Regions from separate parts of the Mesorhizobium sp. USDA 4132 genome, predicted to be linked through region 1. Evidence: predicted binding sites of a transcription regulator. Region 1 holds the regulator's gene; the other holds the start of a gene.
What was found. Region 1 encodes PhoB, which activates phosphate uptake and scavenging genes when phosphate is short. Its sites were predicted from a motif close to TGTCATNNANCTGTCAT; they were not measured.

Region 1 (7,550 bases):
TCGCCAGCATCTTGCCGGCTAGCGGCTTTTCCGCCGTGCCGGCCTTGGTAGCCTGCTTGCGGGTCTTCGCGTCGTCGAGAATGCTGCGCAGATCAGCCGGGGAAACGGCGGAAAGATCGAGGAAATGCTTGGGAGATGCCATGTGATGTTCCCTGTGACGCGGGAAACCTACAACGGCATCCCCCTTTTTGCCCGCTCAGGCCGATTTCTTCATTTCCGAGGCGGAGAGCTTTTCCGCCGCTTTCTCGATGCGGGAGAGACCCTCGCGGGCTTCCTCCGCTGTGACTGTGAGCGGTGGCAGGAGACGCACCACGTTGTCACCGGCCGGAACGGCCAGCATGTGTTCACCCCGCATGGCAGCAACCAGGTCGCCCGCCGGCACCTTTGCCTTCACGCCGAGCAGCAGGCCTTCGCCGCGGATATCCTCGATGACGTTGGGGAAGCGATCCTTGAGGCTGGCGAGCCCCTGCCGCAAGACCAACGTGACGTCGCGGACATTTTCCAGGAAGCCATCCCCCAGGATCACGTCGAGCACGGCATTGCCGACCGCCATGGCCAGAGGGTTGCCGCCGTAGGTGGTGCCGTGGGTGCCGGCTGTCATACCGGACGCAGCTTCCGCCGTGGCAAGGCAGGCCCCGAGCGGGAACCCGCCGCCGATGCCCTTGGCGAGCGCCATGATGTCGGGCGAAACGCCCGTCCATTCATAGGCGAACAGTTTGCCGGTGCGGCCGACGCCGGTCTGGACCTCGTCGAAGATCAACAGCAGGCCGTTGTCGTCGCAGATCTGCCGCAGCGCAGCCAAGAATTCCTTTGGAACCGGCCGGATGCCGCCCTCGCCCTGGATCGGCTCGATGAGGATCGCCGCGGTCGCATCGGTGATCGCAGCCTTCAAAGCGTCCATATCGCCGAACGGCACCTGATCGAAGCCTTCGACCTTGGGGCCGAAACCTTCGAGATATTTCGCCTGGCCGCCCGCAGCGATGGTCGCCAACGTGCGGCCATGGAAGGCGCCCTCGAAGGTGACGATGTGGAAGCGTTCCGGATGGCCCTTCACGAACTGGTAGCGGCGCGCGGTCTTGATGGCGCATTCGAGCGCCTCCGCACCGGAATTGGTGAAAAACACCTTATCCGCGAAAGAGTTGTCGGCGAGGCGGCGCGACAGCGTCTCCTGGCCGGGCTGCTCGAAGAGGTTGGACGTGTGCCAGACCTTGTCGGCCTGCGCCTTCAGCGCGCCGACGAGATGCGGGTGGCCATAACCGAGCGAATTGACGGCGATGCCCGCGCCGAAGTCGAGATATCGCTCTCCACTTTCCGTCACAAGCCATACGCCCTCGCCGCGTTCAAAACGCAGCGGAGCCCGGGCAAACGTGTCGAAAAGCGCGGCTTCAGCCATGGCGACATCACTCCTCTAGGCAGTCAAAAAAGGCCGACAAAACCGGCCAGAAAAACCAAAAATGCCGCCCACTGGGCGGCGGGGGCACTATCGGGGTTTAGGCCGTCAATGTCAACAAAGCTCGGTGTTTTAGGCGCGTTACGACCGGAAACCGACAGGCGCTGGCTTCTGTGACAAAAAAGACTCTCCATCACAGCAAGTTGGGGAAAACCACGAAATCGAATCCCGCAGATTCCTCCGACTCTTGCCACGGAGTCAGCCTCACACTAGGTTAAAGATCAATTACTAGACTGCATGCGGCGGAACTAGTCACCTCAAGCATAGATATAGTGGGTGCTGTGAAATGATTTTCACAGTAAAGGTGGACGGATTCTGCATGCCAGCGGCGTTCAAAGGCGGAGAACGGGCATGAACTGGACAGACGAGCGTGTCGAGAAGCTCAAAAGATTGTGGTCGGAGGGCCTGAGTGCCAGCCAGATTGCTGCACAACTGGGAGGCGTAAGCCGCAATGCCGTGATCGGCAAGGTGCATCGCCTCTGCCTGCCGGGCCGGGCGAAAGCCGGCGGCACGGTTGCGACCGGTCGCGCATCGGCTGCCAAGCGGACGACATCGGCGCCGCGGGCTCCGAACTATGCGTCGCGCGTCACGACCCGGACCGTTACCCGCGCCGTCGGCGCGACGATGGTCAAGGAAGAGATCGAGATCGAACCCTACCAGGAGATGGAATACCGTCCGGCCTCCAACGTGGTCGTGCCGATCTCCCGTCGCCTTGCATTGACGGAACTCACCGAGCGCACCTGCAAGTGGCCGGTCGGCGACCCGCTTAAGGAAGACTTCCACTTCTGCGGCTGTGAATCCCCGGATGCATCGCCCTATTGCGGTTATCACGCAAAGCTCGCCTACCAGCCGGTCAACGAGCGCCGCAAGGTTGCCGCACGGGTCTGAGCGGCGGCGCGACACGAGGGCAAAAATCGAAGGCGGGCTCAAGGCCCGCTTTTTTGTTGTGCATGGCAGATATGCCGGCCGAGCCTTGCTCCGGATCGGCATTGCGCCTATCTGAAAGACAGCGAGGACGACCTCCCCCATTCGGGCAGAAACTCCGGGACGGCCCGGAAAGCATCCCAGGAGGTCATCATGCGCTCGACACGCGACCGTATCCGCCATGCCATCAGCTTCGAACTGATCGGGCTCGCTCTCATCACACCACTCGGCTCCTTCGCCTTCGGCATGCCGGCCGCCGATATCGGCGTGGTCGGCATCGGCAGCGCGACGATCGCCACTGGCTGGAACTATCTGTACAATCTCGGCTTCGACCACCTGATGCAGCGCTTTACCGGCGGCACGCAGAAAAACACCGCCATACGCGTGGCGCATGCGGTGCTGTTCGAACTTGGACTGCTGATCGCGCTTCTGCCGCTGATCGCCTGGTATCTCGGCATCAGCCTCGCCCATGCGCTGACGATGGACGTGTCGTTCGCGGTCTTCTACGTGGTCTATGCCTTCTTCTTCAACTGGGCCTACGACAGGATCTTTCCGTTGCCGGAATGGCAGCGGCAGACCGAGGCGGCTTAAAGCCGCCTCTCAGGATTCCATTGAATAACCCGCGCCGCGGACGGTGCGGATGACATCCTGCATATTGGAGAAGTTGAGCGCCTTCCTGAGACGCCCGACATGCACGTCGACGGTGCGCTCGTCGACATAGATGTCGTGACCCCAGACGCCGTCCAGAAGCTGCGACCGCGAAAAGACGCGGCCGGGCGACGCCATCAGGAATTCCAGCAGGCGGAATTCGGTCGGGCCCAGGCGCACTTCGCGGCTCTTGCGGTGAACGCGATGAGTTTCCCGGTCGAGTTCGATATCGCCGCAACGGAGCACGCTGGAGAGCACTTCGGGACGGGCGCGGCGAAGCATCGCCTTGACGCGGGCCATCAGTTCAGGCGTCGAGAAGGGCTTCACGACATAGTCGTCGGCGCCGGTGGCGAGGCCGCGAACACGTTCGCTCTCCTCGCCGCGGGCCGTCAGCATGATGATCGGCAAGCGCTCCGTTTCCGGGCGCATGCGCAGCCGGCGGCAGAGTTCGATGCCGGAAACGCCGGGCAGCATCCAGTCCAGGATCAGGAGGTCCGGTACCCGCTCCTGAAGCCGAATTTCGGCTTCGTCGCCCCGCAAAACGGTATCGACCTCATAACCCTCGGCTTCCAGATTGTAACGAAGAAGCACGCTCAGCGCTTCTTCGTCTTCTACGACAGCAATTTTCGGCAGCATTCTTGGTCTGCTCCGTCAGTTCTATTCGGTGATCGCGCCGAGCGTGTTCGACGAGTCGTCCTTCGGACGATCGCCTTCCGGCTGGGCACCGGTCGTCATGTAGTAGATGGTCTCGGCGATGTTGGTGGCGTGGTCGCCGATGCGCTCGATGTTCTTGGCGCAGAACAGCAGATGCGTGCAGGTGGTGATGTTGCGCGGATCCTCCATCATGTAGGTGAGGAGCTCGCGGAACAGCGAGGTGTACATCGCGTCGATTTCCTCGTCGCGGCTGCGGATCGCCTCGGCCTTCTCCGCCGAACGCGTCGAATAGACGTCGAGGACGTCCTTGAGCTGCACGAGGGCGAGATCGGAGAGATGCTCCAGGCCGCGAGCGAGCTTGCGTGGCACGCCGGTGCCCTGAACCGCGATGACGCGCTTGGCGGTGTTCTTGCCAAGGTCGCCGACGCGCTCCAGATCAGAGGCGATGCGCAGCGAACCGACGATCTCGCGAAGGTCGGCCGCAACCGGCTGGCGGCGGGCGATCGTGATGATCGCCTTGTCGCCGATCTCGCGCTCGGCGTGATCGAGGATCACGTCGTCGGAGATGACCTTCTGGGCGAGTGCGGCGTCGGAATTGACCAGCGCGCGCACGGCGTCCGAGCACATCTGCTCGGCGAGGCCGCCCATTTCGGAGATACGGCGGCTCAGGTATTTCAGTTCGTCGTCATAAGCCGACAGGATATGGGTCGATGCCATCTTCTAGTCCTCAAAATTGATTTTCAGGCGGCACAGTCGGCTGGGTCAGCCGAAACGGCCCATGATGTAATCCTGGGTGCGCTGGTCGTCGGGATTGGTGAACATCTTGTCGGTGTCGTTCTCCTCGACGAGCTGGCCGAGATGGAACATGGCGGTGCGCTGCGAGACGCGGGCAGCCTGCTGCATCGAGTGCGTCACGATGACGATCGTGTAGTTGGCACGAAGTTCATGGATGAGCTCTTCTACCTTGGCGGTCGCGATCGGATCGAGAGCCGAGCATGGTTCGTCCATGAGGATGACTTCGGGCGACACGGCGATCGCGCGGGCGATGCACAGACGCTGCTGCTGACCGCCGGAGAGACCGGTGCCGGATTCATGCAGGCGATCCTTGACTTCGGTCCAGAGGCCGGCGCGCTGCAGGCTCGCCTCGACGATCTGATCCATGTCGGCCTTGTTCTTGGAAAGGCCGTGGATGCGCGGACCGTAGGAAATGTTCTCGTAGATGGTCTTCGGGAACGGATTCGGCTTCTGGAAAACCATGCCGACGCGGGCGCGAAGTTCCACGACGTCGATGTTATTGTCGTAGATATCGTCCGTGTCGAGGGTGATCTTGCCGGTGACGCGGCAATTCTCGATCGTGTCGTTCATGCGGTTGAGGCAGCGCAGGAAGGTGGACTTGCCGCAACCGGAAGGACCGATGAGAGCCGTCACAGTGTTTTCGCGGACGTTGAGGTTCACGTCGAAAAGCGCACGCTTTTCGCCGTAATAAACCGAAACGTCCTTACCGATCATCTTGTGGGAAGCATCGCTCATCTTCTGGTCCAGCGCCTTTTCTACTGCCGATTCTGACATCATATTCATTGTCATACTCCTTCTACCAGCGCCGCTCGAAGCGACGCCGCAAGAGAATTGCGCCAACATTCATTAGGATGAGAAACAGGAGCAGGATGATGATTGCTCCCGAGGTACGCTCGACGAACGCGCGCTCAGCTTCGTTCGCCCACATGTAGATCTGGACCGGTAGCGCCGTCGACGGGTCGAGCGGCGTGGTCGGATAGTTGGCGACGAAGGCCACCATGCCGATCAGGAGCAGCGGTGCGGTTTCGCCAAGGGCATGGGCGAGGCCGATGATGGTGCCGGTCAGGATGCCCGGCATGGCAAGCGGCAAGACATGGTGGAAGATCGTCTGCATCTTCGAGGCGCCGAGCCCGAGGGCGGCAGCACGGATCGATGGCGGCACTGCCTTCAGTGCCGCGCGGGTCGCGATGATGATCGTCGGCAGCGTCATGAGGGTGAGCACCAGACCACCAACGAAGGAGGCCGAGCGCGGCAGGCCCATGAAGTTGACGAACACCGCCAGACCTAGCAGACCGTAGACGATCGAGGGAACGGCCGCGAGATTGTTGATGTTCACCTCGATCAGATCGGTGAACTTGTTCTTCGGGGCAAATTCCTCGAGATAGATCGAAGCGGCGACGCCGATCGGTAGCGCCAGGACAAGCACGATCAGCATCATGTAGAACGAGCCGATGAGCGCGACGCCGACACCGGCTGCTTCCGGACGGCTCGATGCGCCGTTGACGAAAATGCCGCCGTTGAAGTGCTTGGCAAGGGCTCCGCTGTCAGAGAGCTGCTTCATCCAGCCGAGCTGCTGGTCGTTGATCTTGCGGTTTTCCTGGCTGACGTCGAGGTCGATCTGGCCCTTGTAGGCCGAGTCGATATCGCCGGAAGCAAGCAGTCTTACCGTCTGCGTCGTGCCGATGATCGCCGGATTGGCGATGACCAGGTCACGCAGCTGAACGCGGACACCATCCGACAGCATCTGGCCGACCGCGCGGGCCGCGACACGGTCATCGACGCTGACGTTAAGCAGCTTGGCGAGAGCATTGCGGGCGACGACCGGATAGTTGGCCGTCATCAGCTTCTGCGGATTGGTGGCACGTTCGTTCTGCGGGTCGATGATCTGCTGCGAGAACTCGACCGGCATGGTGATCATGGTCTGCTGGAAGGCGGTGTAACCCTTGGAGACCACCGACCACAGGAGAAGCATCAGGAAGATGATGCCGAAGGAAAGCGCGGCGATGCCATAGGCACGGAAGCGACGCTCGGCGGCGTAACGGCGCTTGATGCCGATATCGCGACGGACGGACTTGGCCCTGGAGATGCCGGCGGCGGGAGAAACCACATCGGTCATTCGTACTGCTCCCGGTATTTGCGCACGATATAAAGCGCGTAGATGTTGAGGCAAAGCGTGATGGCGAAAAGCGTGATGCCCAGCGCGAAGGCAACCAGGGTCTGCGGCGAGGTGAACTCAAGGTCACCCGTCAGCTGATTGACGATCTTGACGGTCACGGTCGTCATTGGCTCGAAAGGGTTGATCTGCAGGCGGGCGGCAACACCGGCCGCAAGCACGACGATCATCGTCTCGCCGACGGCGCGCGATGCGGTCATCAGGAGCGCGCCGACGATGCCCGGCAGAGCGGCCGGCAGGACGACCTTCTTGATGGTTTCCGAACGGGTGGCGCCGAGGCCGAGCGAGCCGTCACGCAGGGCACGCGGCACCGCCGTGATGATATCGTCGGACAGCGAGGAGACGTAGGGGATCAGCATGATGCCCATGACGAAGCCGGCGGTCAGAACGCTCTGTGCCTGAATGAAGTTGGCATAGTCGCCGGTGACGAGGCCGTTCAGCTGCGAAGAGATATCGCGCAGGAACGGTCCGACGGTCGTCAAGGCGAAGAAGCCGTAGACGATGGTCGGAATGCCGGCGAGCACTTCGAGCAAAGGCTTCGCAACCGAGCGGACCTTCGGCGAGGCGTATTCCGACATGTAGATTGCCGAAAAGAGACCGATCGGAACCGCAAAGAGCATCGCGACGAAACCGATATAGAGCGTACCGAGCAGCAGCGGAATAAGGCCGAACTGACCTTCGGAGCCGCCAGAACCGGCAGCAGCAAAACGCGGATCCCATACCGTGCCGAAGAAGAATTCCCAGGCGGGAATAGCGGTGAAGAAGTGGGCCGCTTCGGTCAGCATCGAGGCGACGATGCCGATCGTGGTCAGAATGGCGATCGAGGAGGCGACGACGAGGCTGCCGAGAACCACCTTTTCCACTCGGTTGCGGGCGCGGAAGCGCGGCGCAATCTGACGATAGGCG
Region 2 (7,550 bases), 2.5 Mb from region 1:
GGCCGTCTTCACAGACGTCACGGAGATGAAGAGCCGCGAGGAAGAACTGACCCGCCTGCTGCAGCGCGCCGAGGCTGCCGACCGGGCGAAGTCGGAATTCCTCGCCAATATGAGCCACGAGATCCGCACGCCGATGAACGGCGTGCTCGGCATGGCCGAACTGCTGGCCAAGTCCAATCTCGACACCCGCCAGAAGACCTTCATCGACATCATCGTCAAATCGGGCAATGCGCTTCTGACGATCATCAACGACATCCTCGACTTTTCCAAGATCGATGCCGGGCAGATGACGCTGCGCAAGGCGCCGTTCGACCCGGTCGAGGCGATCGAGGACGTGGCGACGCTTTTATCCTCGTCCGCTGCCGAGAAGGATATCGAACTCATCGTGCGCGGCGACGTCTCGATCCGCGAGACGGTGATGGGCGACGCTGGGCGTTTCCGTCAGATCATAACGAATCTGGTCGGCAATGCGGTGAAATTCACCGAAAAGGGGCACGTCTTCATCGATCTGAGATCGGAGGCGAGGGGCCCCGGCGAGATGTTGCTGTCGATCCGCATCGAGGATACCGGGCTCGGCATTCCGGAAGAGAAACTGAAATCGGTGTTCGAGAAATTCTCGCAGGTCGACACGTCCTCGACGCGCCGCCACGAAGGCACCGGCCTGGGGCTGGCGATCACCGCCGGCCTCACCGAACTCTTCGGCGGTTATATCGACGTGACGAGCGAAGTCGGTCGCGGCTCGGTCTTCACCGTGCACCTGCCGTTCCAGGTGGTCAGCGAACGCAACGTCCTGACGGCCTTGCCGATCAACACTAGCGGCGCACGCATCCTCGTCGTCGACGACAATGCCGTCAACCGCCGCATCCTCACCGAACAGCTCACCATGTGGGGGTTCGACACGGTTGCAGCCGACGGCGGCGCCGAGGGTCTGGCGATCCTCAGCGAGGCCGCCCGTATCGGCGTCACTGTCGATGCTATCGTGCTCGACTACCACATGCCGGAGATGAACGGCCTGGATTTCGCCAAGCAGCTCCGGCGTGATCCGCGCTTCGACGGAACCGGCGTGGTTTTCCTGACCTCGATGGACATGGCCGGCGACGACAGCATGTTCGCCGCCCTCAACATCCAGGCGCATCTGATGAAGCCGGCACGCGCCAACCTGCTGCGCAGCACGATCATCGACGTCGTCCGCTCGATCCGCACCAAGCGCCGGGCAGTCGAAGCGGAGCAAGCGGCCGGTCGGACTCAGACGGCCGTGCGGCCCCTGGCGCCGGTTGCCGCGCCCAAGCTGGTTGCTTCGGCGCCAGTGATTGCCGAACAGCCGGTGGTCCCGGTCTCCACGCCGCCCATGCAGGCGGCGCCGACGCTCGACGTGCTGGTCGCCGAGGACAACGAAGTCAATCAGATCGTCTTTACCCAGATCCTGCAGACCACCGGCTGGCTGTTCCAGATCGTCAAGAACGGTGCGGAAGCGGTCGAAGCGTGGAAAAAGCACGATCCGGCGGTCATCATCATGGACGTTTCGATGCCGGTCATGAACGGCCATCAGGCGACCCAGAAAATCCGCGAGCTCGAACAGGAGACCGGCACCCATACGCCGATCATCGGCGTCACGGCGCATGCGCTCGAAAGCGACCGCGAACTCTGCTTCCAGGTCGGCATGGACGATTACCTCTCCAAGCCGATCAGTCCGGAGGCATTGGAAACCAAAGTCCGCAACTGGCTTGGCGGTGCGATCGTGAGTTCGGTGTCGAACTGAGCCGGCGTTTCCGGCTCTCAACGCTCTCACCTCGGCAATGTCGGCGCACATCCCTGCTCCGAAGAACTGGCAATACTGCTGACGCGGCGGCAGAACGTAGCGGGCGGTCAGTATCGCGCTGCCTTGGCGGTTGCGTCGGCGATGCGGGAAGTTGACGGAGCGGGCGCCGTGGCCGCAGTGATCCGCATCTGTACGCTGCCTGTCGTCGGGTGAAACGCGATCCAGCGCGCCAGGTCATCGCCGAGGCTGGAATCGACAAGCTTGATGCCTTCCGCCTGAAGGAAGCGCCTGGCGAACGCGGCGTTCAGCAATCCGGGATCGTAGCCGCTGCATTTGCGCGTGCGGCCGCCAAACAGCTTGGCCCGAAGGTTCCGGCGTTCCGCGCCGAGACTGCACAGGTCGTCGACAAGCGCACGCATGGCCAGATCGCCGTAGCGTTCCGGGTGCTGGGTGATCTCCAGTCCGCCGCTCGCAGGCAGGATGAAATGGTTCATCCCCCCGATGTTGGTGGTGGTGTCGTAGATGCAGGCCGAGACGCAGGACCCGAGAACGGTCATCAGCACGGTATCGGGATCGGCCGACACCGCATATTGGCCGCCAATGACATGGATATGGTGGGAGCCCGTGAAGTTCATCTGATGCTCTGATCCCGTGTATGTGAAAATTATTTTCACGCAAAAGTATGAAAGCGGGACGCGAGCGGGAGGGACCAACAATGAGTGGCGAGAAATACGGTCTTATACGTTTTTCGTAATTTCGGCAGGGTGCGAGCGACCGGTTTTCCGTTCAGGGACCGTTAAGCTCGGCACCGGCATTGTCCGGCAATACCCGAGCCCCTTTTGCCGCTTTCAGGCGCAGCTCGGTGGAAACGGAGACGCTTGTGATGAAGAAGATGATTGTCTCGGCGCTGATTCTGGCCGCTACCTGCACCAGCGTCCTGTTGCCGGCCGGTGAAGCCTCGGCCCAACAGTGGGACAGACACTACGACCGATACGATCGATATGATCGATACGATCGCCGTGACCCGCCGCGCAGGCATCATAACAACGATGGCGCGCTGATTGCCGGAGGTTTGGCCGCGGGCGTCATCGGCGGTCTGATCGGCGGGGCTCTCGCCAGTGACAGCGGGCCGCGTTACATCGATCCGCCACCGCCGCCGCGGCCGCGCTGCTGGTTCGAGGACCGCCGCGTCCGCAACGCCTATGACGGCGGATGGCACATGGAAAGCCTGCGCGTCTGCCAGTAGGTGGCATGCGATGTGATGGATGGCAGCCGGTCTCAGGGCCGGCTGTTTTATGTTGGGCGGTCTTGGCGCGACCCTGGATCAGGGCGCCGGTTTGATGCCGCACAACATCTCGCGTTTGCCAGCAAATCCCGGCCGCCGTTCGACGGTAAAACCGGCCGCCTGCAGGTTTCGCCGTACGAAGCCGGCTGCCGCATAAGTGCCGAACGTGCCGCCAGGTAAGGTTTTGTCATGGAGCGCCTGCATGATATCCGGCGACCACATGTCCGGATTGCGCGACGGCGCAAAGCCGTCGAGGAACCACGCGTCGAAATCCGCGCTGGCCGCGGAGACGCCTTCGAGTGCCGGGCCGCAGACGACTGTCAGACGTGTCTGGGCGTCGGCGTCGATCACGATATGCCCGGCAGGCTCGTCCGGCCAAGCTTTGACCACTGCCTGCCGTTCCGCCGCGATCTCCGGCCAGCGGGTGAGCGCCCGGTCGATTTCGTCGCGCTGCATCGGATAGAGTTCGAAAGAGGTGAAATGAAGCTTCGCGCCTGCGGGGCGAAAAAGCTTCCATTGCCGCCAGGTCTCGCAGAAATTCAGGCCGGTGCCGAACCCGAGTTCGCCGATCCGGAAAGTCCGGTGACTTTTCCAGCGCTCCGGCAGGCCCCAGCGCTCCGGCAGGCCATTGCCGGCCAGAAACGTGTGGCCACACTCCAGCCGGCCGTCGGTGCGGCAATAAAAGTGATCGCCAAACTTTTGCGAATAGGGCATATCGCCGTCATGCCAGTCCAGCGTCTGGCTTTCGGTCACACGAATTTCAGGATCACGGTCGCTCATGGGAGATGCGGATAATCCTGCCGGCTTCGGCGGTCAATCTCATGTCCTTCCCGCATCCGCCGATCTCGTCATCCTGGGCGGCGGCATCATGGGCCTCTGGGCGGCGGTCAAGGCCGAGCGACTCGGCATCCGCACCCTGCTTGTCGATGCCGGCTCGTTGGGGCAGGGGACAAGCGGCGGGCTCTTGGGCGCCCTGATGCCGTATATGCCCGATAAGTGGGACGACAAGAAGCAGTTCCAGTTCGATGCGCTTCTGTCGCTGGAAGACGAAATCGCTGAGCTCGAAGCCGAGACGGGCATGGCCTGTGGCTACCGCCGCTCCGGCCGGCTGATTCCGCTGCCGAAGCCGCACTTACGCAAGATCGCGCTCGGCCATTCGGCCGATGCGGAAGCCTGCTGGCGGCGCGGTGACCGTCGTTTCCTTTGGCATGTGCTCGACCGCCCGCCGCAAAAAGGCTGGCCGGATGCCTCCTTCGCAGCTGCCGGACTGGTGCATGACACGTTTGCCGCCCGGGTTTCGCCGCGGGGTCTCGTATCGGCTCTCGCGGCCTTCCTGCGTAGGGCCGGCAATGTCCGAATCGTCGAAGGCCTGGAGGCCGAAACGGTAGATCCAGCCGCTAATAGGATTATATTCCGCGGCGGCGAAAGCGTCGCCTTCGGACACTGCATCGTCTCGGCCGGCCACCGATCCTTTTCTCTGCTTCAAGGCGTCTCGCCGCCGCTGAAACATCCGATCGGCCAGCCGGTCAAGGGGCAGGCGGCGCTGCTCAAGGCCAATATCGATCCGTCTCTGCCGGTGATCTTCCTGAACGGCCTCTATCTGGTCGCCCATGAGGGCGGTCACGTGGCGGTCGGCAGCACCAGCGAGGATGTGTTCGAAGACCCGTCGTCGACCGACAGGCAGCTCGACGACCTCGTCTTGCGCGCCCGGTCGCTCGTGCCGGCCCTGGCGCAGGCCCCCGTCGTCGAGCGCTGGGCGGGATTGCGGCCGAAGGCGATCGGCCGCGATCCGATGGTCGGCGCGCATCCCGATCACGCCCGAGTGATCGCGCTCACAGGTGGTTTTAAGGTGAGTTTCGGTATCGCGCATAGGTTGGCGGATGCGGCGCTCAATGCCGTGAATGGCCGGGAAATGCGGCTTCCGGCGTCATTTACGCTCACCAGTCATCTTGCCGTCGCCTCGCGTTAAACGCGAGTTTTCGGTCCTCCGCGTCGTTATTCTGTCACGCAAATCACTTAACCCCCACGGCAGGGATTGTTGAGCAATGCGTAAAACACGGGGTTGCTGAAAAGGACGTTCAGAAGGTGACGCATGCGCTATGCCATTCATTTCACGCCTCCGGCGCATGATCCGCTGACGGTCGCTGCAGCGCAGTGGCTCGGCCGCAACGCCTTTTCAGGCGAAGCGACGGAGCCGCCGGCAATCCGTGGCATCGGCATTCACGACATTGCTTTCAACACCGCGCTGCCACGCCGCTACGGTTTCCACGCGACGCTGAAGGCGCCGTTCCGCTTGGCACCCGACGTGACCGAACCGATGCTGCTGCGCCATCTGATGCGGTTTGCCGGCACCCACAGCCCTTTCGAATTGCCGAAGCTCGAAGTCGTGCGGCTCGGCAACTTCTTCGGCCTGGCGCCGGTCGTTCCTTGCGATACCGTCCGGTTCCTGGCTGCTTCCGTGGTCCAGGAGTTCGACAATTTCCGCACGCCATTGTCGGAAGCTGAGCTGGAGCGCAGCGATTCTGGCGATCTCTCGGCGCCGCAATTCGCCAACCTGCATCGCTGGGGCCACCCTTATGTGATGGACGAGTTCCGTTTCCACATGACCCTGACCGGCCCGCTGTCGCTGGTCGAGATGCCGCGTTTCGACCTGGCGCTGCGCGATTATTTCGAACCCTATCTGAAAAAGCCGGTCGAGATCGCCAATCTGGCGCTCTTCATCGAGGAGGAGCCCGGCGCGCCCTTCCTGGTGCATTCGCTGCATCCGATGGGCCGCGTGGCGGCGCGCAAGATCGCCTGACATTCAGGTGCCTCTGGCTTCCGGCGTCACTTTTGTTCAAGAGCGATGGTCGCCGATCTGCTATACTTTTTCCATGGAGAATATCTCGCAGGAACAGGCCACCGACCACATGCCGCTGATGCCGGCAGAGGTGACCCGTTTCTGGCGGGACGATCGCTTTGGCGGCATGGAATGCCTGCGCGCGACGTTTCTCACCCACGAATTCGCGCCGCATGCGCATGATACGTTCAGTATAGGTGCGATCGAGCAGGGCATGCAGGTTTGCACCATCAAGGGCAGCCGCGAAAGCGCCGGGCCGGGCGGGCTCTACCTGATCAATCCGGGCGAGACACATGACGGTGCGCCGCGGGGCGGCGGGTATCGCTACCGGATGATCTATCCGGATGTCGCACTGCTGCGCGAGATACTCGAAGACGTCACCGGCAAACCTTTTGAGGGCACGCCCGCCTTCGGCATCCAGCTCCTCCACGATCAAGCACTTGCCGACGCTTTCCACCAGGCGCACCGGACGCTGGAAGAAGGCTCCGGCGCGCTCGAAACCAGCCAGGCGATGTTCCTGGTGCTCGACGCGATGTTTCGCCGTCACGGCAGTTCGATCATCGTACCGGCCGATACGACGGAGCGCACCGCCGTGCGCCAGGCCCGGGACTACCTCACCGAGAATTTTGCTTGCGATGTCGGGCTGGAGGAACTTGCGACCGTCGCGGGTCTCAGCCGCGCTCACCTTATCCGCGCGTTCCGCAAGGAATTCCACATCACGCCGCATTCCTTCCTCACCGACATCCGCATCCGAGCGGCCCGCAAGCGCTTGAGGGAAGGCGGCCAGCCGGCCGAGATCGCGCTCGAATGCGGTTTTGCCGACCAGGCCCATTTCACCCGGCACTTCAAGGCCCGCACCGGGCTGACGCCGGGGCAATACCGGGCTCGCTGATCACTTTCGTTCAAGACGATAGATGTCGGGCGCCTTAAGCCTCCCCCTCATCCGCCTGCCGGCACCTTCTCCCCGAGGGGAGAAGAGGGATTGCCGCAACGACTCCGATCACCCTCTCCCCTTGGAGAGAGGGTGGCCGAGCGAAGCGGAGGCCGGGTGAGGGGACGACGTACGCCGACAGCAGATCAAGGTTATTGGATGAACAACGATACAAAACTGCAAGACTTCCTCGGCGGCATGCGGGCGATCTCGCCGCTGATCGCCGCGGTCATCCCGATCGGCCTCGTTTTTGGCGCGGTTGCTGCCACGAAAGGCCTGTCGCCGGCCGAAGCGGGGTTGATGAGCGCGCTGGTATTCGCCGGTGGGTCGCAGTTCGTAGCGATGGATATCTGGACCCATCCGGCCTCCTGGACCGGGGTCGGTTTTGCCGCGCTTTTGGTCAATATCCGCCACGTGCTGATGAGCGCCTCGCTCGGTATCAGAATGGATGGTTTCGGCCAACCGGCGCGCCATCTCTCGATGCTGTTCCTCGCCGACGAGATTTGGGCGATGGCGGAGTTCCGGGCCAAGGTGGCGCGGCTGACGCCCGCCTGGTTCGCCGGCCTCGCCATGCCCTTCTATCTCGCCTGGGTACTCTCGGGGCTGGCTGGTGCCGCCCTCGGTGCCTTTCTCGGCGACCCGGTGGTGCTCGGGCTCGACTTTGCCTTTCCAGCCGTCTTCATCGTGCTGGTCATGGGCTTCTGGAAGGGACCGGAAACCGGCGCCGTGCTGCTCG

Region 2: a site for PhoB is predicted at 5,035-5,051, ahead of ACZ9IU_RS15820 (DUF1045 domain-containing protein). Genes of this name have one in related genera too.

The regions. Positions count from the first base shown of each region.
Region 1 is NZ_JBWCCP010000001.1:586,524-594,073, reverse strand. Features, by position in the region: gene argF (ornithine carbamoyltransferase) at 1-142, opposite strand, end outside; gene ACZ9IU_RS03020 (aspartate aminotransferase family protein) at 197-1,393, opposite strand; gene ACZ9IU_RS03015 (GcrA family cell cycle regulator) at 1,802-2,338, shown strand; gene ACZ9IU_RS03010 (PACE efflux transporter) at 2,528-2,965, shown strand; gene phoB (phosphate regulon transcriptional regulator PhoB) at 2,975-3,658, opposite strand; gene phoU (phosphate signaling complex protein PhoU) at 3,680-4,393, opposite strand; gene pstB (phosphate ABC transporter ATP-binding protein PstB) at 4,439-5,254, opposite strand; gene pstA (phosphate ABC transporter permease PstA) at 5,268-6,587, opposite strand; gene pstC (phosphate ABC transporter permease subunit PstC) at 6,584-7,550, opposite strand, start outside.
Region 2 is NZ_JBWCCP010000001.1:3,092,139-3,099,688, reverse strand. Features, by position in the region: gene ACZ9IU_RS15845 (response regulator) at 1-1,759, shown strand, start outside; gene ACZ9IU_RS15840 (chemotaxis protein CheD) at 1,867-2,394, opposite strand; gene ACZ9IU_RS15835 (hypothetical protein) at 2,643-3,005, shown strand; gene mnmC2 (tRNA (5-methylaminomethyl-2-thiouridine)(34)-methyltransferase MnmC2) at 3,084-3,824, opposite strand; gene ACZ9IU_RS15825 (NAD(P)/FAD-dependent oxidoreductase) at 3,823-5,013, shown strand; gene ACZ9IU_RS15820 (DUF1045 domain-containing protein) at 5,137-5,844, shown strand; gene ACZ9IU_RS15815 (AraC family transcriptional regulator) at 5,918-6,775, shown strand; gene ACZ9IU_RS15810 (AzlC family ABC transporter permease) at 6,974-7,550, shown strand, end outside.